One region of the Pseudarthrobacter sp. KH_020_B genome, then DNA from elsewhere that is predicted to be linked to it. Evidence: riboswitches for the same ligand, from Rfam matches in the RefSeq annotation. Region 1 holds a riboswitch; each other region holds the start of a gene.
The links. Region 1 has a riboswitch for thiamine pyrophosphate ahead of thiO (glycine oxidase ThiO). Riboswitches for the same ligand answer to the same signal wherever they lie in the genome.
Positions count from the first base shown of each region.

Region 2: it holds a riboswitch for thiamine pyrophosphate, as region 1 does, so the genes downstream of both, AC3IT0_RS21105 (ECF transporter S component) here and thiO (glycine oxidase ThiO) in region 1, are expected to answer to the same signal.
Region 3: it holds a riboswitch for thiamine pyrophosphate, as region 1 does, so the genes downstream of both, thiD (bifunctional hydroxymethylpyrimidine kinase/phosphomethylpyrimidine kinase) here and thiO (glycine oxidase ThiO) in region 1, are expected to answer to the same signal.
Region 4: it holds a riboswitch for thiamine pyrophosphate, as region 1 does, so the genes downstream of both, thiC (phosphomethylpyrimidine synthase ThiC) here and thiO (glycine oxidase ThiO) in region 1, are expected to answer to the same signal.

Region 1 covers NZ_CM174506.1:3,226,048-3,231,084, forward strand. Annotated here, with positions in the region: gene AC3IT0_RS14840 (4a-hydroxytetrahydrobiopterin dehydratase) at 1-111, opposite strand, end outside; gene AC3IT0_RS14845 (thiazole synthase) at 184-999, opposite strand; gene thiS (sulfur carrier protein ThiS) at 1,004-1,240, opposite strand; gene thiO (glycine oxidase ThiO) at 1,237-2,622, opposite strand; TPP riboswitch at 2,615-2,734, opposite strand; gene thiE (thiamine phosphate synthase) at 2,762-3,538, shown strand; gene AC3IT0_RS14865 (RNB domain-containing ribonuclease) at 3,603-5,037, shown strand, end outside.
Region 2 covers NZ_CM174506.1:4,498,085-4,503,121, reverse strand. Annotated here, with positions in the region: gene AC3IT0_RS21125 (MrpF/PhaF family protein) at 1-177, shown strand, start outside; gene mnhG (monovalent cation/H(+) antiporter subunit G) at 167-589, shown strand; gene AC3IT0_RS21115 (DUF4235 domain-containing protein) at 620-883, opposite strand; gene AC3IT0_RS21110 (heme-degrading domain-containing protein) at 925-1,467, opposite strand; TPP riboswitch at 1,525-1,666, shown strand; gene AC3IT0_RS21105 (ECF transporter S component) at 1,732-2,382, shown strand; gene AC3IT0_RS21100 (ABC transporter ATP-binding protein) at 2,382-3,995, shown strand; gene AC3IT0_RS21095 (energy-coupling factor transporter transmembrane component T family protein) at 3,992-4,786, shown strand; gene AC3IT0_RS21090 (glycoside hydrolase family 25 domain-containing protein) at 4,821-5,037, opposite strand, start outside.
Region 3 covers NZ_CM174506.1:2,805,722-2,810,758, forward strand. Annotated here, with positions in the region: gene obgE (GTPase ObgE) at 1-734, opposite strand, end outside; gene rpmA (50S ribosomal protein L27) at 851-1,114, opposite strand; gene rplU (50S ribosomal protein L21) at 1,175-1,483, opposite strand; gene thiD (bifunctional hydroxymethylpyrimidine kinase/phosphomethylpyrimidine kinase) at 1,756-3,321, opposite strand; TPP riboswitch at 3,304-3,401, opposite strand; gene AC3IT0_RS12910 (Rne/Rng family ribonuclease) at 3,503-5,037, opposite strand, start outside.
Region 4 covers NZ_CM174506.1:2,895,397-2,900,433, reverse strand. Annotated here, with positions in the region: gene ffh (signal recognition particle protein) at 1-331, shown strand, start outside; gene AC3IT0_RS13365 (alpha/beta hydrolase) at 427-1,161, shown strand; gene thiC (phosphomethylpyrimidine synthase ThiC) at 1,166-2,983, opposite strand; TPP riboswitch at 2,978-3,085, opposite strand; gene AC3IT0_RS13355 (VOC family protein) at 3,240-4,115, shown strand; gene AC3IT0_RS13350 (hypothetical protein) at 4,229-4,666, shown strand; gene rpsP (30S ribosomal protein S16) at 4,879-5,037, shown strand, end outside.

The DNA of each region.
Region 1 (5,037 bases):
CGGCGTCTTGTAGACAGCGACGAGCCCGCCCAGCCGGTACTGCCAGTTGGGCAGCCCGGCCAGGACGGCGTCGATCCGCTCCTGCGTGAGTGTATCTTCCTTGCCGGCCACAGCGTCCTCCTTGGCTCGTCCGGTGAGCCCGCCCCTGCGTTGGTCGAGGGCGCCAGGCGTGGAGTAAGCGGCCTAGAGAAACTCTGCCCGGCCTTCCATGGCCGATGACGCAAGGGCGTGCTCGCGGCGCGGAATCCTGCCGGCCGCTTTCGCCAGCCTACCGGCGATGACGGCGTGTTTGAAGGCCTCCCCCATGAGTGCCGGGTTCTGCGCACGCGTGACCGCAGTGGCCAGCAGCACGGCATCACAGCCAAGCTCCATGGCCAGCGCGGCGTCGGATGCCGTGCCGATGCCGGCGTCCAGCACCACGGGCACCGAGGCGCGCGAGACGATCAGTTCGATGTTGTGTGGATTCAGGATTCCCAGGCCGGTGCCGATGGGCGCACCGAGCGGCATAACCGCGGCGGCACCCAGGTTTTCCAGCCGAAGGGCAAGGACCGGGTCATCGTTCGTGTAGGCGAATACTTTGAAGCCCCGGTTAACGAGCTGTTCCGTAGCATCCACCAATTCGACGGCGTCCGGCAGCAGGGTCTGTTCGTCGGCGATGACTTCCAGCTTGATCCAGTCTGTTTCCAGCGCTTCGCGGGCCAGTTCCGCCGTCATAACCGCGTCCCGGGCCGTGAAGCAGCCGGCAGTGTTGGGCAGGATCCGGATCCCGTGGTCCACCAGGAGCTGGAAAAGGGACCCCGATTCTGCCGGCGAATAGCGCCGCAAAGCCACCGTGGTCAGTTCGGTTCCGGAGGCCAGCAGGGCGGCGCCCAGCCCGTCGAGGCTCGGGGCGCCGCCCGTGCCCATGATGAGGCGGGAGCCGAGCTCGACGCCGTCGATCACCAGCCGGTCAGTGTCCTCGGGCCGGTTTTGTGTGGTGATGTTGCTGGTTACTGTCATGGTGTCAGCCTCCCTGGACTGCTGTGACCAGTTCGACGTCGTCACCTTCGGCGAGCGCCGTGACGAACCACTGGCTGCGGGGTACTACTTCGGAGTTGTGGGCGACGGCGACGCCAAGTTTCTGCCCATCTGTCGCCTGGCCGTTGGCCGCGAGAGGACGGCCGGTGATCTGGCTGATGAGCGTCGTGATGGAGGCGTCCTCCGCCACGGAATGGCGCGAGCCGTTAAGGGTGATGTTCATGCTGATTCCTTCTGTGGGTCGAGATCCTTCGTGCTGATGTCCTTGCGCAGGGACTGTGTGCCGGCTCCGTGGTGCTTTCCTGAAAAGCGGGCCGGGCTGAGGGCCGCCCATCGCGGGTCGGTCCGGCCGTCCAGCAGGTCCCGGCAGATGGCCGCCGCCGCTGGAGCAAGCAGCACTCCGTGGCGGAAAAACCCGGTGGCAACGATCAGCCCGGCAATGTTCCCTGTGTTCCCGCTGCCCGTGATCCCGCTCCCCGTGTTCCCCTCCGCTAGGGAGGAAGCCGGTACGCGGCCGAGGAGAGGTGCGTTGTCCGGGGTCGCCGGCCTGGCCCGTGCCGTGCATTCCAGGAGTTCAAGCTCCGACACTGCCGGCACCAGGACCTGGGCGTCCCGCAGCAACTGGTAGACACCGCCGGCCGAGACAGCTGCGTCGCCCGTCCCTGCGAGCGCGTCCTCTCGCTGCGTTGCCCCGATCACCACGGTGCCGTCCTGCCGGGGAACGATGTAGACCGGCACGCCATGGACCATTCCGCGGACCGTCGAGGTGAGGAGCGGGCGCAGGTGCCGTGGAACAGCCAGGCGCAGGATGTCACCGTAGACGGGCCGCAGGGGTAGGTGCAGTCCATCCGGCAGGCCATCCAGCGAGGCCGCCTGCAGTCCGTTGGCCACGATGGTCTCCCGGGCCTGGACCGTTCCGCCGTGGGCGAGCTTCACGCCGCTGACGCGGCCGTCCTCCCAGAGAAGGGCTGCAGCCCGTTGGTCAACGGCGAATCCCCCGCGGGAACCTGCCACGGCGGTTCCTGCTCCCGGTTCGTGGACGGCCAGGACTTCCTGGAGGCACGCCACAAGTTTCCGTGGATCCACCTGGTGGTCGGCGGGAATGTCCAGGGCGCAGGATATGGCCGGGCTGAGCAGGGATTCCCTGGTCCTGGCCGCACGGACAGTCAGCAGTTCCACCATCAGGCCGCTGGCCTGCTGCACGGCCCGGAGGTCCATCAGCGCGCGGCGGTCCGCAGCGTCCGCGCCGATGGCGAGGGTCGGCGTCGTCAGATATCCGGTATCGCCAGCCCCGGCCAGGGCGAGGCCTGCCGCGAAGGCAGGCCAGAGGCCGGAGGAGGCAAGCATCAGCTCAAGGAGGTCTTCCTCCTGGTAATGCAGTTCGCTCACGGGGGCAAGCATGCCGGCGGCTGCCCAGCTGGCGCCGTTGCCCGGCGCGTCATCGATCAGCACAACCGAACGGCCGGACCGCCGGGCCTCCCAGGCTATGGCGTGGCCGATGACTCCGCCGCCGATGACTGCCACGTCGGCGTGCAGGACGGCAGGGTGCGTGATGGGGACGCTGGCTGATTCACGCCCACGTGAGTTGTTTGTTGCGGGGGGCATATGGTTCCTTCCCTACGCCGGTACTAGCCGGATCAGGTCAAGCGGTCGGCTCTGACGCCCTCTCAGCCCGGCCGCTTTGTGACGGCTGCAACGGGCTCCCGCAGTACTCGCCCAGTTTAGGGGAATTAGGCTTGTTTCCATGAACGCGCAATCCTTCGCCGCTGCAGGCACGCCCTCCGCCACCTCGTCCACTCCCGAAACCTTAGCCGGAACAGTCCCCGCCGGCGGCATAGTCACCGGCCTCCCGCACAGCGCAAGGCTGTACCTGTGCACCGACGCGCGCCGGGACCGCGGGGACTTTGGCGAGTTTGTGGACGCGGCCTTTGCCGGCGGCGTGGACATCATCCAGCTCCGCGACAAGGCGATCGAGGCGGCGGAGGAGCTGGAGCTGCTGGCCGTGCTTCGGGCCGCGGCCGAACGCCACGGGAAGCTGTGGGCCGTCAACGACCGTGCCGATATCGCGCTGCTGTCCGGCGCCCCCGTCTTCCACATCGGGCAGAAGGACCTGCCGGTCGCTTCCGCCCGCACCCTGCTCGGCCCGCCCGCAACAATCGGGCTTTCCACGCACACTGCCGAGCAGATCGAAGGCGCCATCCGGCTGTCCGGCGGGCTGCCTGCCGAACACGGCCTGGACTACTTCTGCGTTGGACCGGTCTGGGCCACGCCCACCAAACCCGGCCGGGCCGCCGTCGGCCTTGACCTGGTGCGGTATGCGGCCGAAGCAGTCCGCGCCGCCGGTGGCACCCAGGCCACGCTGCCCTGGTTTGCCATCGGCGGCATCGACCTCGGCAACGTGGAGCAGGTGGTGGAGGCCGGCGCAGGCAGGATCGTTGTGGTGCGTGCCATCACCGATGCCTCCGACCCCGCGGCTGCGGCCGCGGCACTCCTTGCCGCCCTGGACGCGGGCGCGTCCTGACAATCCCCCGCGTGGCGGACGGCGGGCGTGCACGATACGTGGAAATCGGGCTAACCTGATTTTCGTGTCACATCATAGGTTGGCCCCGAATGTCCACGAGCAGACCAACGACCTCGCGGCGGCGCTGAGCGCCCTGCGGACCGAGCTGGAACTGCCGGGTCCATACCCGGCGGAGGCGGTCCGGGACGCGCAAGCGGCAGTGGCCGCACACGAGTTGCCGGGTGCTGACCTGACGGACGTGGACTTCCTCACCATCGATCCGGCGTCGTCCACTGACCTGGACCAGGCGCTGTTCATCGAGCGCGCGGGCACCGGCTACCGGGTGCGGTACGCCATCGCCGACGTGCCGTCCTTTGTCCGCCCCGGCGGCGGACTGGATGCGGAGACCCGGCGCCGCGGCCAGACGTTCTACGCCCCCGACGGCCGGATCCCGCTGCATCCGGAGGTCATCAGCGAAGGGGCCGGCAGCCTCCTGGCCGGGCAGCTGTGTTCCGCCTTCGTGTGGGATTTCGGGCTGGACGACGCCGCTCAGGTCTCCACCGTGAGCGTCCGGAGGGCCAGCATCCGCAGCCGGGCCAAGCTGAGCTACAAGGGAGTCCAGGCCGAACTCGACGCCGGAACGGCCGGACCTGTCCTGCAGCTCCTGAAGGAAGTGGGCCTCAAGCGCGTTGAACTGGAGCGGCAGCGTGGCGGCGCCAGCCTGAACATGCCTGAGCAGGAAATCGTGCAACTGCCCGACGGCGGCTACCGGATTGCCGCCGCGCCGCAGCTGCCGGTGGAGGACTGGAACGCCCAGATTTCCCTGATGACGGGGATGGCGGCGGCAGACCTCATGCTGGCAGGAAAAGTGGGCATCCTGCGCACCATGCCCGCCCCGGACGAGCGCTCCCTGCGTCACTTCCGCCTCCAGACCGAGGCCTTGGGTAAGCCATGGGACGGCAAAATCAGCTACGGCGAATACCTCCGCAGCCTTGATCCGACAGAGCCCCGGCAACTGGCCATCCTGCACTCCGCCGGAATGCTGTTCCGCGGCGCCAGCTACACGGCGTTTGACGGCACAGTCCCGGAAGCCGCCATCCAGGCCGCCATCGGCGCCGCCTACGCCCACACCACGGCACCGCTACGGCGTCTTATCGACCGCTTTGTCCTGGTGATTTGCGAAGCCCTGAGCAACGGCAACCAGGTACCGGACTGGGCGCGGGAAGCCCTGCCGTCCCTGCCGGAGATCATGGCCGGATCCGACCAGCTGGCATCGCGGATGGAACGCATGGCGCTGGACACTGTGGAGGCTGCACTCCTGGTCAACCACGTGGGCCAGGAATTCGATGCGATCGTCATTTCCGGCTCCAAGCCGCAAAAAGACAACGGCAACGGCGGCGGGAAAAACGGCAACGGCTCAAAGAACGGTGCCGCAAAAAACGGGAACGGCCCCTCGGGGATCATCCAGATCGCCGAACCCGCCGTGACGGCCCGGTGCGGCGGCGACCTGGAATCCGGCA
Region 2 (5,037 bases), 1.3 Mb from region 1:
CTGGCCTCCGACGTCCTGCTAGCGATCCTCGGCGCCGCCCTGTGCATCGACATGGCCGTCAACCGGCACCTGAACAACCTGATGCTGCTGGTGGCGCTGTCCGTGGTCGGCTTCATCGGTTCGGTGACCGTTGCGCGCTTCGTGGCCGACCGGCGGGAGCAGGCCAATGAGTCCTGAGGCCAGTGTGGTTGACAGCGTCATCGACACCGTGTCGGCGGTGTTCCTGGTGGTGGGCGCCCTCATGTCGCTCGCCGCCGCCGTGGGCCTGCTCCGCTTCCCGGACCTGCTGAGCCGGATGCACGCGGCCACCAAGCCCCAGGTGCTGGGCCTGTTCCTGCTCCTGACGGCGATCGGCCTGCAGCTGCGCACCTGGTGGGTGTGGCCGGTGCTGCTGGTGGCCTGGATTTTCCAGCTGCTGACCGTGCCGGTTTCCGCGCACATGGTGGGCCGCGCCGGTTACCGCACCAAACACCTGCACCGCGAGCTCCTCAGCTCCGATGAACTCGAAGCCGTGGTCCAGAAGGCGGCCCAATCGGCCCGGGATGAGTCCTCCCGGGATGAAGCGTCCGACGGCGGCCGGCAGGACTGAGCGGCACTCACCGCCGGACTGGTTGCCAGGCTAGACGATGTCCTGGGACTTGGCGAAGCGGGTGATGGCCCGCTGCGTGCCGCGGTTGGCGAGCACCTGGATGATGGTGCTGACCGAAGCCGAAATGAGCGCGAACGTGAGAGCCGAGCGGAGGCTCGTGGGGGTGTCTTCATCCTTGCCGGTGGGAGGCTTCCTGCCGGTGGACTTTTCCCACACGGTGTTGACCATCTTGGTGCCGACGAACCCGGCGCCGATGCTGATTGCCGTGCCGAGCAGCTTGATGAACAGGTTCATTCGTTGAACTCCTTGTGAGCGGATCCGGGACTGTCCTTAGCCTAACCCGGCCGCATGGACTCCAGAATCTCCCGCAGGGCCTCCACCACGAGATCGTGGTCCTGCTGTTGGGGCAGCCCCGAGACCGTCACCGTGGCCACCGCACCCACGCCGGTGACGTAGACCGGGAAGCAGCCGCCGTGCGGGGCGTAGGTGGACTCGTCGAACCAGCCGTGGTCCTCGATCCGGCCGCCGTGCAGCCTGCCGCGGAGGCCCACCAGCAACGACGGGACCTCATACCTGGCACCGGTGCGCTGTTTCGCCCGGATCCAGCGCTCGTTGTCCGGGGTGGCGCCGTCCAGGGCCACGTGGAACAGGACCTGGTCACCCTTGGTGATGTCGATCGCGATGGGAAGCCGGCGCGTTTTCCCCAGCTCCACCAGGAGCAGCCCGAGGTTGAGGGAGTCGTCCTTGCTGAAACGGGGAAACTGCAGCTCGCTGATCTCGCCTTCGATCCGGGCGATCAGGGCCTCCAGCGCCCCGGCAGGCTGGGCCACTCTCGAGTCGGGATTGAACGCGGTCACAGTCGGGATATTGGCAGTCATGGCCCACAATCTACCCCGGCCGCGGTGTAAACTGGAGCACGCCCATCAGGGCAGATTTATTAACGACAGGGGAGCGCCGCCGTCGGGCATCACTGGCATTGCCAGGGAACCGCAGGTGGGCGCTGAGAGTGCGGACAGCCGCAGACCCTCGAACCTGATCCGGTTAGTACCGGCGCAAGGGAGTCGAGTTCTCGAAGTGCCCGGGAAACGGCGGCAGCGCCGCCCGCCGGGGCACTTTCCCCTCCTGTTCCTCAGGAGGACCAAATGACAACTGCAGCAACCAAAAAGACCGGCAATACCTGGCGCGTAGTGGACATCGTGGTGGCGGCCCTCATCGCCATCACCGGCGGCGTGATCTTCTGGGCCTGGTCCCAGGGCGCCGGCATCGTCTCCGCCCCCATGAACGCCGTTTACCCTCCGCTGACCGGCCTGATCGCCGGCGGCTGGATGATCCCGGCGGTGCTGGGCATGCTCATCATCCGCAAGCCCGGCGCGGCGCTCTTCTGCGAAGCGGTGGCCGCCACCGGCGAGCTCATCATGGGCTCGCAGTACGGCTCCACGGTGCTGATCTCCGGCCTCCTGCAGGGCCTGGGCGCCGAGCTGGTGTTCTTCCTGCTGGTGTACGGCAACTTCCGGTTCAGGTCCTTCCTGCACCAGAAGTACAACCTCATCGCCGCGCTGCTTGCCGGTGCCGGGGCGGGCCTGTTCTGCGGCCTCAATGACTCGTTCCTGCCGTGGGGCTGGAACATCGCCTACGAGCCCGGCGACAAGCTCGCGTACATCGTGTTCTGCACCATTTCCGGCGCGGTCATTGCTGGCGCGCTGTCCTGGATCGCCACCCGCGGCCTGGCCAAGACCGGCGTGCTGAGCTCGTTCGCGTCCCGGAAGGCAGCTTCGGAGCCCGTCTTCAACTGATGACCGCTTCCGACGCCGGCGCTTCCGGAGTGCGCCCCGCCGCGGTGTCCGCCCGTGGCTGGGGCTGGCGGCATGCCGGACGTTCCGCCCCCGCCGTCCACGGGCTCGACCTCGACATCGCGCCCGGCGAGCGGGTGCTGCTGCTGGGCCCCTCGGGTGCGGGCAAGTCAACGCTGCTGCACGCGCTCGCAGGGGTGCTGGGGGACGAAGGGGACGACGCCGACGAGACCGGTTCGCTGCTGATTGACGGCGTGGTGCCCCGCGGGCAGCGCGGCCGTTCGGGCCTGATGCAGCAGGACCCCGAAACGCAGGTGGTTCTTTCCCGCTTGGGTGACGACGTCGCCTTCGGCGCCGAGAACCTCGCCGTTCCGCGGGACGAGATCTGGCGGCGCGTCCATGAGGCGCTCGACGACGTCGGGCTGCGGAGTGCCGACGGTTCTGGTTTGAACGCCGACGGCGGGCCAGGTGCCGGCGGGCTCCCGCTGGACCACCCGACGTCGGCCCTGTCCGGCGGGCAGAAGCAGCGCCTGGCGCTGGCCGGGATCCTCGCGATGCGGCCCGGGCTGATCCTGCTGGATGAGCCCACCGCAAACCTCGATCCCGCCGGCGTGCTGGAGGTCCGCGACGCCGTGGGCCGCAGTCTGGACAAAACCGGCGCCACACTCGTTGTGGTGGAACACCGCGTGTCCGTCTGGAAGGACCTGGTGGACCGGATTGTAGTGCTCCAGCCGGGCTCGGCAACGGGCTCCGCGGCTTCCGCCGCTACGCCCGCGGTTCTGCTGGACGGGCCGCCGGACCAGGTGCTCGCGGCGGCGCGGGAGATGCTGATCGGCGCGGGCGTCTGGGTGCCCGGGTATGTCCCGGAAACCCGGCGCCGGCGGTCCGCAGGCTCCGGTGACATGCTGCTGGTCGCCGAGGACCTTGCCGTCTCCCGCGAGCGTCCGCGGCGCCGCGGCTTCCGGACCATCCCGCCCGTGCCGGTGCAGCAGGGCATCGCGGCACAGGTCCGCTCCGGCCAGGCACTCACCGTCACGGGACCCAACGGCGCCGGCAAGTCCACGTTTGCGCTGACGCTCGCCGGACTTCTGGCGCCGGTGGCGGGGAAGGTTTCCGCCGCCGTCGAGCTTTCCGAGGGGGCCGGGATCGATCCCTTCCAGTGGAAAGCCAACCAGCTGATTTCCCGCATCGGAACCGTGTTCCAGGAGCCCGAGCACCAGTTCGTTACGGGCCGTGTGCTGGACGAGCTGATGTTCGGTCCGCGGCACCTGGGGCATGGCGAGGAGCGGGTTGATGAGCTGCTGGAACGGCTGCGCCTGACGCACCTGGTGGACGCCAATCCGTACACGCTGTCCGGCGGCGAAAAGCGGCGCCTGTCGGTGGCCACGGTCCTCGCGGCCCACCCTCGTGTGCTGGTGCTCGATGAGCCGACCTTTGGCCAGGACGCCAACACGTGGGCCGAGCTCGCGTCGTTCCTCTCGGAATTGCTCGACGCGGGAACCTCCGTGGTTTCCGTGACCCACGACCAGGAATTCAGCGCCGTCCTGGGCGGGGCCGAACTGCGGCTTGGCCCGGCCTCACGCGGCGGCGCCCGCCAGGAAGCAGGTGCGGCGTGAGGGATGCCCTGACCCTCCGCGGCAACCACGCGCTGCTGACGCGCGCCAACCCGCTGGCCAAGTTCGCCGTCGTTTTCCTTATCACCCTGGTGCTGGCGCTCTCCATCGACTGGGTGTCCGCCTCGGTGGCGCTTGCGGCTGAGCTGGCGCTCTTGCCCCTGGCCGGTCTCACCCTGCGCCTGTTGTGGCAGCGCGGCTGGCCGCTCATCATCGCGGCAGCCCTGGGCGGTTGGAGCACGGCGATCGTCGCGGCAGACAGCGGCGCTGTACTGCTCGACGTCGGGATCTGGTCCATCAGCGAAGGTTCCCTCCAGCTGGGAATCGGTTTTATGCTGCGCGGCCTCGCGATTGCCCTGCCGGCGATCCTGCTCATGACCTGCACAGACCCCACCGACCTTGCCGATGCCTTGGCCCAGAAGGCCCGGCTGCCGCACCGGTTTGTCCTTGGCACGCTGGCCGCGATGCGCCTGGTGGGGCTGATGGCCGAGGAGTGGCAGACCATCGGCATGGCGCGGCGGGCCCGCGGCGTCGGCTCGCAGGGCAGCCCGCTGCAACGGCTGCGGGCCACCCTCGGGCAGAGCTTCGGGCTCCTGGTCCAGGCCATCCGCCGCGCGTCCCGGCTGGCCGTCACCATGGAAGCACGCGGTTTCGGCACCGGGCAGCGGACGTGGGCCCGGGAATCCACATATTCGATGCTTGACGCCTGGGTGTTGGTGGGCGGCGTGCTGATCGCCGCGGCCGCTGTGGTTGCCGCGGCCGGGATGGGGACCTGGAACTTCGTCTGGCGCTAGTCCGGGAGTGTTCGTCAACTGCGCAAAGCGCCTCCTAAATGCACGAGTGGTCGTAGTCGAAGCCCCTGGAGACGAACTGGGTCAGGGTGACTGTGCCGCCGGGTGTTAGCGGCGCATTCGAGCAGTTGGCCGTGGCTCCGAAGGCCGTGCGGGCGCCTGCCAGCCAGCTGGGCAGGGCATAAAGGTTGCTGGAGGTGCTGACGGTGCCCACGATTTGTCCCCATTGATAGGCCGAGGAGTAGATGCCGACG
Region 3 (5,037 bases), 420 kb from region 1:
TCCAGCACGTGCACCAGGGCGGCGCAGCGCTCCACGTGGCGCAGGAAGTGGTGGCCAAGGCCCTTGCCTTCGCTGGCGCCCTCGATGAGGCCCGGGACGTCGGCAATGGTGAAGCGGACATCGCCGGACTGGACAACACCCAGGTTCGGGATCAGGGTGGTGAAGGGGTAATCGGCGATCTTGGGCCGCGCGGCGGACATGGCCGCGATCAGGCTGGATTTTCCGGCAGAGGGAAAACCCACAAGCGCGATGTCGGCGATGGACTTCAGTTCCAGCACAATATCGCTGGCGTCACCCTCGATGCCCAGCAGGGCGAAGCCCGGGGCACGCCGCTTCTGCGAGGACAGCGAGGCATTGCCCAGGCCGCCCAGGCCGCCGGCGGCCGCCACGTACTCGGCGCCTTCGCCCACCAGGTCCGCCAGGACGGTGCCGTCCTTGGACTTGACCACCGTGCCATCGGGCACGGGCAGGATGAGGGTCTCACCGCTCTTGCCGCCGCGCCAGTCACCCATGCCCGGTCCACCGTTGGTGGCGTGGCGGTGCGGGGCGTGGTGGTAGTCAAGCAGCGTGGTGGTCTGGTGATCAACGCGCAGGATGACGTTGCCGCCGTCGCCGCCGTTGCCGCCGTCGGGACCGCCCAGGGGCTTGAACTTCTCCCGGTGGACAGAGACGCATCCGTGGCCGCCGGTACCGCCGGATACGTGCAGTACTACCCGGTCTACAAAGCTCGCCACGTGGATCTCCTCAGTGCTGTTTCCTGTCCGCCCAAAGGCGCCAAGACGATTGTAATGCGGTTAAAAGAACAGTGGAGCGGACCAAATGGCCCGCTCCACCGCTTCAGAACTATTTGTTACTCTGCAGCTGCAGCAGCAACGATGTTAACAACGCGGCGACCGCGGCGGGTGCCGAACTGGACGGCTCCCGGGGCCAGTGCGAACAGTGTGTCGTCGCCGCCACGTCCCACGCCGGCGCCCGGGTGGAAGTGGGTGCCACGCTGGCGGACGATGATCTCGCCTGCGGAAACTACCTGCCCGCCGAAGCGCTTGACGCCGAGGTACTGGGCGTTGGAGTCACGACCGTTGCGAGTGGAACTCGCGCCTTTTTTATGTGCCATTTGAAATGCCTGCCTTTAAATTCTGGGGAATCTGCTGAAGAACCTGAACGGTAAACGAAGTTACTTGATACCCGTGATCTTGACCTTGGTCAATTCCTGACGGTGACCCTGGCGCTTCTTGTAACCGGTCTTGTTCTTGAACTTCTGGATGACGATCTTCGGACCACGGAGGTCTTCGAGGATCTCAGCCGTAACCGTTACCTTGGCCAGGTCCGCAGCAGCAGAGGTGACTTTGTCACCGTCTACCAAGAGCAGTGCGGGCAACTCAAAGGTGCTGCCGGCTCCACCGGGGACGCGGTTCAGGGTAACGAAGTCTCCAACGGAAACCTTCTCTTGGCGGCCGCCTGCGCGGACAATCGCGTACACCACTTGGGAACTCACTTCTCTCGACGTTTATTACTAAATTTGCGTGCTGAACCCGGTTCCGTAATTGGCTGGGTTCTCGCTGTGCCTCAACGCCGTGGGGTCGTAACCCAAGTGTTGGCGTAAGCACCGAAGATCTAGAATACGCTAAATTTGCCTTCGGCCGCAAATGAGGCTGGTTACGGTCGATTGTCTGTGATAGGACCCACAAGCAGGTACTGCACTGACAATCCAAAACCGTGCCTGACTATCGTACAGGCCACAAGGTCCGCAGCCTGTCAGGAGTGAATTCGCGGCGCGTCGAAGAATTCCACTTCGAACCGGCACGACTGCCTGAAAGCCACCAACATCGCAGCCCGTTCATCCGCGGATGCACTCCGTCCGGCGTCGTCAGCCAAGGCGATCGCCTCACGGGTGGCTTGGGCGAAGTCCTCGTCAGCATAGGCCCGCAGCCAGTCGGCATAGGGATGCTCCGCCGGTGCACCGGCGGCCAGGAACTCCGCGTGGAGGGTCTGTCCCACCTCGGCGTACAACCAGAAGCACGGCAGCACCGCCGCCACGAGGACCGCATAGCTGCCCGAAGCCGAAGCGGCCAGCAGGTGATCCACATACGATTTGGTGACCGGTCCAAGGACGGATTCCACCGTCCTGGTGCTCAGCCACGTGCGGTGCAGTTCAGATTCGACCTCAAGGCATTGCTGGGCCGACTTTGCCCAGAACAGCTGGGCGGCTTCCGTGGGCGCCAGCGCACTGGCCCGGGCGAGGACACGCGAATAGCCGTTGAGGTAGATGGCGTCCTGGGCGAGGTAATAGGCGAACTGTTCCTCAGCCAACGTGCCGGCCGCCAGGTCGCGGATGAAATCCAGCCCGTAGATAGCGTCAAGATCCGGCGCAGACGCCAGCCCCAGCGTCTGCGCGAATTCGCCGGCCGCCGGAACCTGCTGCATGTGGTGGAAGTGGTTGATGGGGCCGTTACCCCCGCCCACCTCGAGTTGGTCAGAGGCCTGCAGCGCGCCCACCAGCCAAGGCTTCACCTGCCGCAGTGCGGCCTCCCAGTCTCCCAGCCTGGCCTGGGCCGTGGCTATGGCCGAGGACAGCGAGCAGCCGGTGCCGTGGCTGTTGCGGGTGGGGATCCTGTCCCCCGCCACTTCCACCACCTCCCGTGCGAGCAGCCCCGCGGCGTTGACCAGGGCATCCGGGCACGCACCGCCGTCGAGATGGCCGCCCTTGACCAGGACGGTGGCACCGGTCGCGGCGGACAACCGCCGCCCCTGCCCGAGCGCGTCGGCCCAATCCCGCGCCTGCGGCTCCCCCACCAGGATGGCCAGTTCGGCCAGGTTGGGGGTGATCAGGTCCGCGAGCGGGAGCAGCCCCCGCAGGGCCGCCTCCGCAGACTCCTGCAGCAGCCGGTCGCCGCTGGTGGCCACCATCACCGGATCAAGAACGACGACGGCGGGACGCACCCTTTCCAGCCAGTCGCGGACCACGCCAATCACCGCAGCGTCGCCCAGCATGCCGATCTTGACGGCGTCGATGGTGATGTCATCGCTGATGGCATCGAGCTGCTGGCCCAGGAAGGACGCCGGCGGGACGTGAACCGCCTGGACCCCCTGCGTGTTTTGGACTGTCAGGGCGGTGATGGCCGCCATGCCGTAACCGCCAAGAGCAGCAATGCTCTTGAGGTCGGCCTGGACGCCCGCGCCACCGGACGGGTCCGATCCGGCAATGGACAGCACCCGCGGGACGTCACGCAGCACCTGGACCACAGAAGAGTTGCCTGGTGCGGGCAGGACCGCCGCGGGCGTTGCGGGAGGAAGGACAGAAGTTGAAGCCAAAGGAGACATCCCTTCGCCGGTGCTAACCGGACAGGTTCAACGGGTGTGGATCTCAGCCGGCCCTCTGCGCGGCACCCCGTGTCAGTCACCAGCCTAGCGTCCCTCAGGACTTAACGCCGGACGCCCGGACGCGGGCTGTAATTCACAGGCACGTCCGGGCGCCGTTGTTTTGGCTGCCCCTACAGCTTGGTCAGAGCTCCGAGGCCGGAACCCCTACGCCCAGGATGATGGGCGCGTTGGTGGCCGCCGGCTTGTCAGCAACGGGAGCCTTGACAGGCTCCGGGGCCTTGGCGGCGTGCGTGTGTCCAGCGGCAGCCGCCGGAGCGGCTTCGTGATGCTCCACGGACGTGGCGTTGGCTGCGCCCTGGGCACGGCTGGCACTCCGGTTCCGCCGGGGACGGCGGGCGCGGGGCTCCTGGGTGTGGTCGGAGTAATCCTTCTCCACAGCTGGCTGCTGCTGGCGGGCAGGTTCGGCCGGCTGGCTTTCAGGTGCCTGGACTGCCAACGGCTTGCTGGCCGCTACAGGAGCCGGCTCGCCCAGGTGGGCGAAGGCCGCCGCGAGGCGGTCAAGTGTCAGGGCAGGCGCGTGCGGCTGGTCCTCGTGGTGCTGCACGAACGGCAGCACCACCTGCTCGCCGCCGAACGTCAGCACCGCGGCCGGGCGGCCGTTGGAGTCCGTCTCGGACCGCTCAGCCGGCACCGGAGCAGCAGGCTGCTGGCGCGCGGCGGCTGATGCGTGGGCTACCTCGTCGTCGTGCAGGTGCGCAGCGTGGGCTGCGGCCGCAATGTTCGCAAGTGCCGCCCGCGTGGCCTCCGCCTTGGCATGGCGCTCGGCGTCACTGGGATCCGGGTGGACCGTATGGATCTGCACCGGAGCGGACGGTGCCGTTTCCAGCGGCTGGCCGCCCCGTCCGCGGCGGCGCTTCCGGTCAGTGCGGCCACCCGGCTGGCTGTCCGGGCGCTGGCTGTCGGTGCGCATGGTGTCGGTGCGCTGGCTCTCCGGGCGGCTGTCAACCCGCTGCACGTGGTGCTCCGCGGCTACGATGTTGGCTCGGCGGTGTTCCACGGGGTCGTCGTGGGTGACAATTCCGCGGCCTGCACAGGTTTCACACTGCTCGCCGAAGACTTCCAGGAGCCCGGTGCCCATGCGCTTGCGCGTCATCTGCACGAGGCCCAGCGAGGTCACTTCGGCCACCTGGTGCTTTGTCCGGTCGCGGCCCAGGCACTCCACCATGCGGCGCAGGACCAGGTCGCGGTTGGATTCGAGGACCATGTCGATGAAGTCGATGACGATGATGCCGCCGATGTCGCGGAGCCGGAGCTGCCGGACCACTTCTTCAGCTGCCTCGAGGTTGTTCTTGGTGACGGTTTCCTCGAGGTTGCCGCCGCTGCCGGTGAACTTGCCGGTGTTGACGTCCACCACGGTCATGGCTTCGGTGCGGTCAATGACCAGCGAGCCGCCCGAAGGCAGGAAGACCTTGCGTTCCAGGGCCTTGTGGATCTGCTCATCGATCCGCCACGCAGCGAAGATGTCCTGGTCCTTGGTCCACTTTTCCAGGCGGCCCACGAGGTCCGGGGCAACGTACGTGACGTAGGCCTCGATGGTGTCCCAGGCCTCCTCACCGGAGACGATCAGCTTGGAGAAGTCCTCGTTGAAGACGTCACGGACCACCTTGATGGTGAGGTCAGGTTCGCCATAGAGCAGCTCCGGCGCGAGGATCTTGG
Region 4 (5,037 bases), 330 kb from region 1:
CTCCGAGGTCAACGGCCTGCTGGAGCGCTTCGGCCAGGCCCAGAAGATGATGAAGAAGATGGCCCAGGGCGGCGGCATGCCGGGAATGCCCGGGATGCCTGGCATGGGCGGCCCCGGCGGTGCGCGGAAGGGTGGCAAGAACGCCCCGAAGAAGAAGGCCCGCTCAGGCAACCCTGCCAAGGCTGCCCAGGAGCTCAAGGACGCCGAGGCCCGGCGGGCCGGCGCGGCGAAGGCGCTCCCCACAGGGGCAGCGTTCGGCCAGCAGGGCGGCGACTTCGACCCTTCGCAGTTGAACCTGCCCAAGGGATTCGACAAGTTCCTCGGCAAGTAACGCAACTAGCTCGCAGTTAACGTTGTCATTCCGCGTTTTGACGACATCTAATGCGAGTCAGTTGGGATGTCGGCGCCGTGGAATAGGGTTGGGTCATGTTCAAACAGCGCGTAGTGTTCGTGCACGGCGCCGGACCTTTCGGTGCGGCGGCGTGGCCGCGCCAGCACGGAATGGCGCTGACGTACGACGCCCTGTTCCTGCGGCGGCACGGCTTTGATGCGGTGGCTGAACCCGTGGAGTCCTCGTTCGCTGAAGACACCGCCATCATCCTGCGCTCGCTTGCGGATGACGGCCGCGGGGCCGCCGGGGGCCATGTCGTCGCCCACGCCGAGGGCGCCATTGCGGCCACGATGGCCGCCGTCGAACGCCCCGATCTGGTGTTTTCCCTCACGCTGGTTGAACCGGCGTGTTTGTCCCTGACCGCCGAACTGCCGGCCACCTCTGCCCACATGGCCCTGATGCAGCCGCTGTTCGACGTCCGGCACCAGCTCAGCGATGAAGACTTCCAGCGGGAATTCGTCCGGAGAGTGTTCGCGGCGGACCTGCAGGAACCCGCCACGCCGGAGGAAAAACGGTCGGCGCGCCGGCTCCGGTTGCAGGCGCCGTCCTGGGAGGCCCCGCTCCATATTGTTCCGGGCGTCCCCACCATGGTCCTGACGGGTGGGTGGGAACCGCTCTATGAAGAGATCGCAGGTTACCTGCAGGAGACCGGTGCCCTGCACCGCACTGCTGCGGGAGGACACCGGCCCCAGGACTCAGCCGAAGGTGACCGGGCCATCCGGTCCTTCATCGCCGACGTCGGCAGGTCACGCTCAGTTCAGGCTTCCTGAGCCGTCAGCTTCCGGCGGGGATCCGAAGCTCGGGGAGGTAGACCTTCCCGCCGGCGGCCAGGAACTCCGCACTCTTTTCCCGCATCCCGCTGTAGGCCTCGGCGATGGCCGCCTGCGAATCGGCGGAACCGTATTCGTCCCTGATGTCCTGGCTGATCTTCATGGAGCAGAACTTCGGGCCGCACATGGAGCAGAAGTGGGCGGTTTTGGCCGGTTCGGCGGGCAGCGTCTCGTCATGGAAGGCCTCCGCCGTGACCGGGTCCAGGGACAGCGCGAACTGGTCGCGCCAGCGGAACTCGAACCGGGCCTTGGACAGGGCATCATCCCGTTCATGGGCGCCGGGGTGGCCCTTGGCAAGGTCGGCTGCATGGGCGGCGATCTTGTAGGTGATCACACCGGTCTTCACGTCGTCCTTGTTCGGGAGGCCAAGGTGCTCCTTGGGCGTGACGTAACAAAGCATGGCCGTGCCGTACCGGGCGATTTCGGTGGCGCCGATGGCGGACGTGATGTGGTCATAGCCCGGGGCAATATCCGTGACCAGCGGCCCCAGCGTGTAGAACGGGGCGCCCTTGCAGAGTTCCTGCTGGCGTTCCACGTTCTCCCGCACCAGGTGGAACGGGACGTGCCCGGGACCTTCCACCATGACCTGCACATCGAATTCCCACGCCCGCTGGGTAAGCTCCGCCAGGGTGTCCAGCTCGGCGAACTGGGCGGCGTCGTTGGCGTCCGCCGTCGCTCCCGGACGCAGCCCGTCGCCCAGGGAGAACGCGACGTCGTACTTGGCGAAGATCTCGCACAGCTCGTCAAAGTGCGTGTACAGGAAGTTCTCCTGGTGGTGGGCCAGGCACCAGCCCGCCATGATCGCGCCGCCCCGGGAGACGATGCCGGTGACGCGGTTGGCCGTCAGCGGTACGTAGCGCAGCAGCACGCCGGCGTGGATGGTCATGTAGTCCACGCCCTGCTCGCACTGCTCAATCACCGTGTCCCGGAAGATCTCCCAGGTCAGGGCGTTGGCTTCGCCGTTGACCTTCTCCAACGCCTGGTAGATGGGCACGGTACCGATGGGGACGGGGGAGTTGCGGATGAGCCATTCCCGGGTGGTGTGGATGTCGTCCCCGGTGGAGAGGTCCATGACGGTATCCGCGCCCCACTGGGTGGCCCACTGGAGTTTGTCCACCTCCTCGGCGATGGAGCTGGTCACGGCGGAGTTGCCGATGTTGGCGTTGATCTTCACCAGGAAGGCCTTGCCGATGATCATCGGTTCGGATTCCGGGTGGTTGATGTTGTTGGGGATGATGGCCCGTCCGGCGGCCACTTCGCTGCGGACCAGTTCCACGTCGCAGTTTTCGCGGAGGGCGATGAACTGCATCTCCGGGGTGATGACACCCTTCCTCGCGTAGTGCATCTGGGTGACAGTCCGGCCTTCGACGGCGCGGCGGGGGACCGGCTGTGCACCCTTCCACTCCGCAGAGGCTGCGCCGCGGCGCACGGCCGACTTGCCGTCGTCGAGCAGGTTCCGTTCCCGGCCGCTGTAGGGCTCGGTGTCTCCGCGGGCGGCGATCCACTCCGAGCGGAACGGGTTGAGGCCCACCACCGGATCGCTGCCCGGACCGGCCGTGCGGTAGGTCCGGAAAGGCCCGTTCGCCTCGCCGTTTGGCGACGGTTCCAGCGCGATCTCGGTCACTGGAACCCGGATTCCCGTGGCGTCATCGGTGACATACGCCAACGAATGGGACTTCAGCGACTGGGTTTCAGTCCAGGCCGCTTGATCCACGGCTGCTTCATTTAGGGCAGGGATCAGCTGTGTTTCTTGTGTATTCACTGAATACTCACTTCCTTCGCCGGCATTACCCGGACAGGTTCAACGGTCGCAGGCTGCGCTAGCCCGATCTCAGCCCCTGCAAGGGCTCCCGTGTGGTCAAGTCGAAGCTACCACAGGCCGAGGGTGGACTCGTGACAGCAATCACGGGAAGGGGTCGCAATCTGTCTGGTCCGCCACTTGAATTAAATTGAAGCTTCAAGTAAATTGGAGGCATAGCCGCCTTCCATCCGAAGGCCAACGGACCGGGAGTTTTCACATGACTGCAGAAGCCACCAGCCAGGATCTCCTTCCTGCCGATCTCTCCATGGGCACCGTGATGCTCAAGGTGGGCGACATGAAGCTGATGACCGACTACTACCAGCGTGCGCTCGGCCTGGAGGTTGTCGCCGAAGAGGACGGCGGCGTCTACCTTGGCCGGCTTCAACGCCCGCTGGTCCATCTCGCGGCCGCCCCGTCCTTGAACCTGCCCGGCAGGGGAGAGGCCGGGCTGTTCCACACCGCGCTGCTCTTTGACGACCAGGCTTCACTTGCTGCAACGGTGGCCACCGCCGCCCAGTACGAACCCCGGTCCTTCACCGGTAGTGCTGACCACCTGGTCAGCGAGGCCTTCTACTTCAGTGACCCGGAAGGCAACGGCGTCGAGCTGTACTGGGACCGGCCCCGCGAAAACTGGTCCTGGAACGGCAAGGACGTGGTGATGGACAGCCTGGCCCTGCCGCCGCAGCGCTACCTCGAGCACCACCTGACCCAGGAGTCCGTGGAGGGCCAGCGGCGCGCCGAAGCCGGCGTGGGCCACGTCCACCTCCAGGTGGGCGACGTCCACTCTGCACACGATTTTTACGTGGGCGCGCTGGGCTTCGAAAAGACCGCAGGCTGGCACGGGCAGGCACTGTTTGTCTCCGCCGGCAGGTACCACCACCACATGGCCATGAACGTCTGGAACAGCCGCGGCGCTGGTCCCCGCAAGGACACCCTGGGCCTGGGCGAAGTCCTCATCGAGGTCCCTTCCGGGGACGACGTCGGCGCGCTCGCCGACCGCCTGAAGGTCGCCGGTGTGGCCTCGCACCACACGGGAGCCGAGCTTCGCTTCGAGGATCCGTGGCGCAACAGCATTCGAGTCGCGGTCCGCTGAGCGCGGATGCGAAATGTGCGGTCCGCCTTGTACTAGGCTGATTCTGAACGGCCGGGGCGGCACTTGGTGCTGCCCTTCCGGGCCGCACCGTCGACGGAATGAGGGCTGTTCCCATGGGCTTCACTGAAATTTTTGTTGCCACCCACGATGCCGCGCTGAAGCGGGCCAGTGTCCTTGATGACGGCGGCTCCCCGGCAGGCCCTGCCCTGCGGATTCCCGGAATCAGCGATTTCGAAATCGAACAGCTGGGCAACCTTGCCGGGATTGCGGTGCATGCCGGTGGCGCAGACTACGAACTGGCAATGGTTGACGTGGCCAGCGATTCACTCCTCGGAGTTCCGCCGGCCATGGTGCGTGCGCTGGCGGATCTGCTCAGCTATGAGACTGAGGGTGAAGGTAATGTCCTGGACGACGTCGCTGAAAAGTGGGCGGCCCAGGATGACATGCCGTTCGGCGCGGACGAGGCCCGTGCGTATGTCCAGCAGTTCGCGGAGCTGGCCAACTCCATCGATGACGCCGCACGCACCGGCGTGTATGTCTGGTCGTCCTAGGCCTGCCGCGGCCTGCCGGGTCCGCCCGGCTGCCCCATCCCGACGTGTCAAGTCGAAATCCGGACGCTGATCTGGCACAATAAACAGGTACTCGATCTGCGTGGCCCCTCTCTCCGCGTCCGGATCCTGTCCTTTGAACCCTCAAGTATGGCCCGCCCCACGGGTGCAGAACGTCGGTTCACCCCTTTTCTGAAACAGGAGTGACCACAAAAGTGGCCGTAAAGATTCGCCTTAAGCGCTTTGGCAAGATGCGCGCACCGTACTACCGCATCGTCGTCATGGACGCACGCTCCAAGCGTGACGGCCGTGCCATCGAAGAGATCGGCAAGTACCACCCCACCGAAGAGCCCTCATACATCGAGGTGGACACG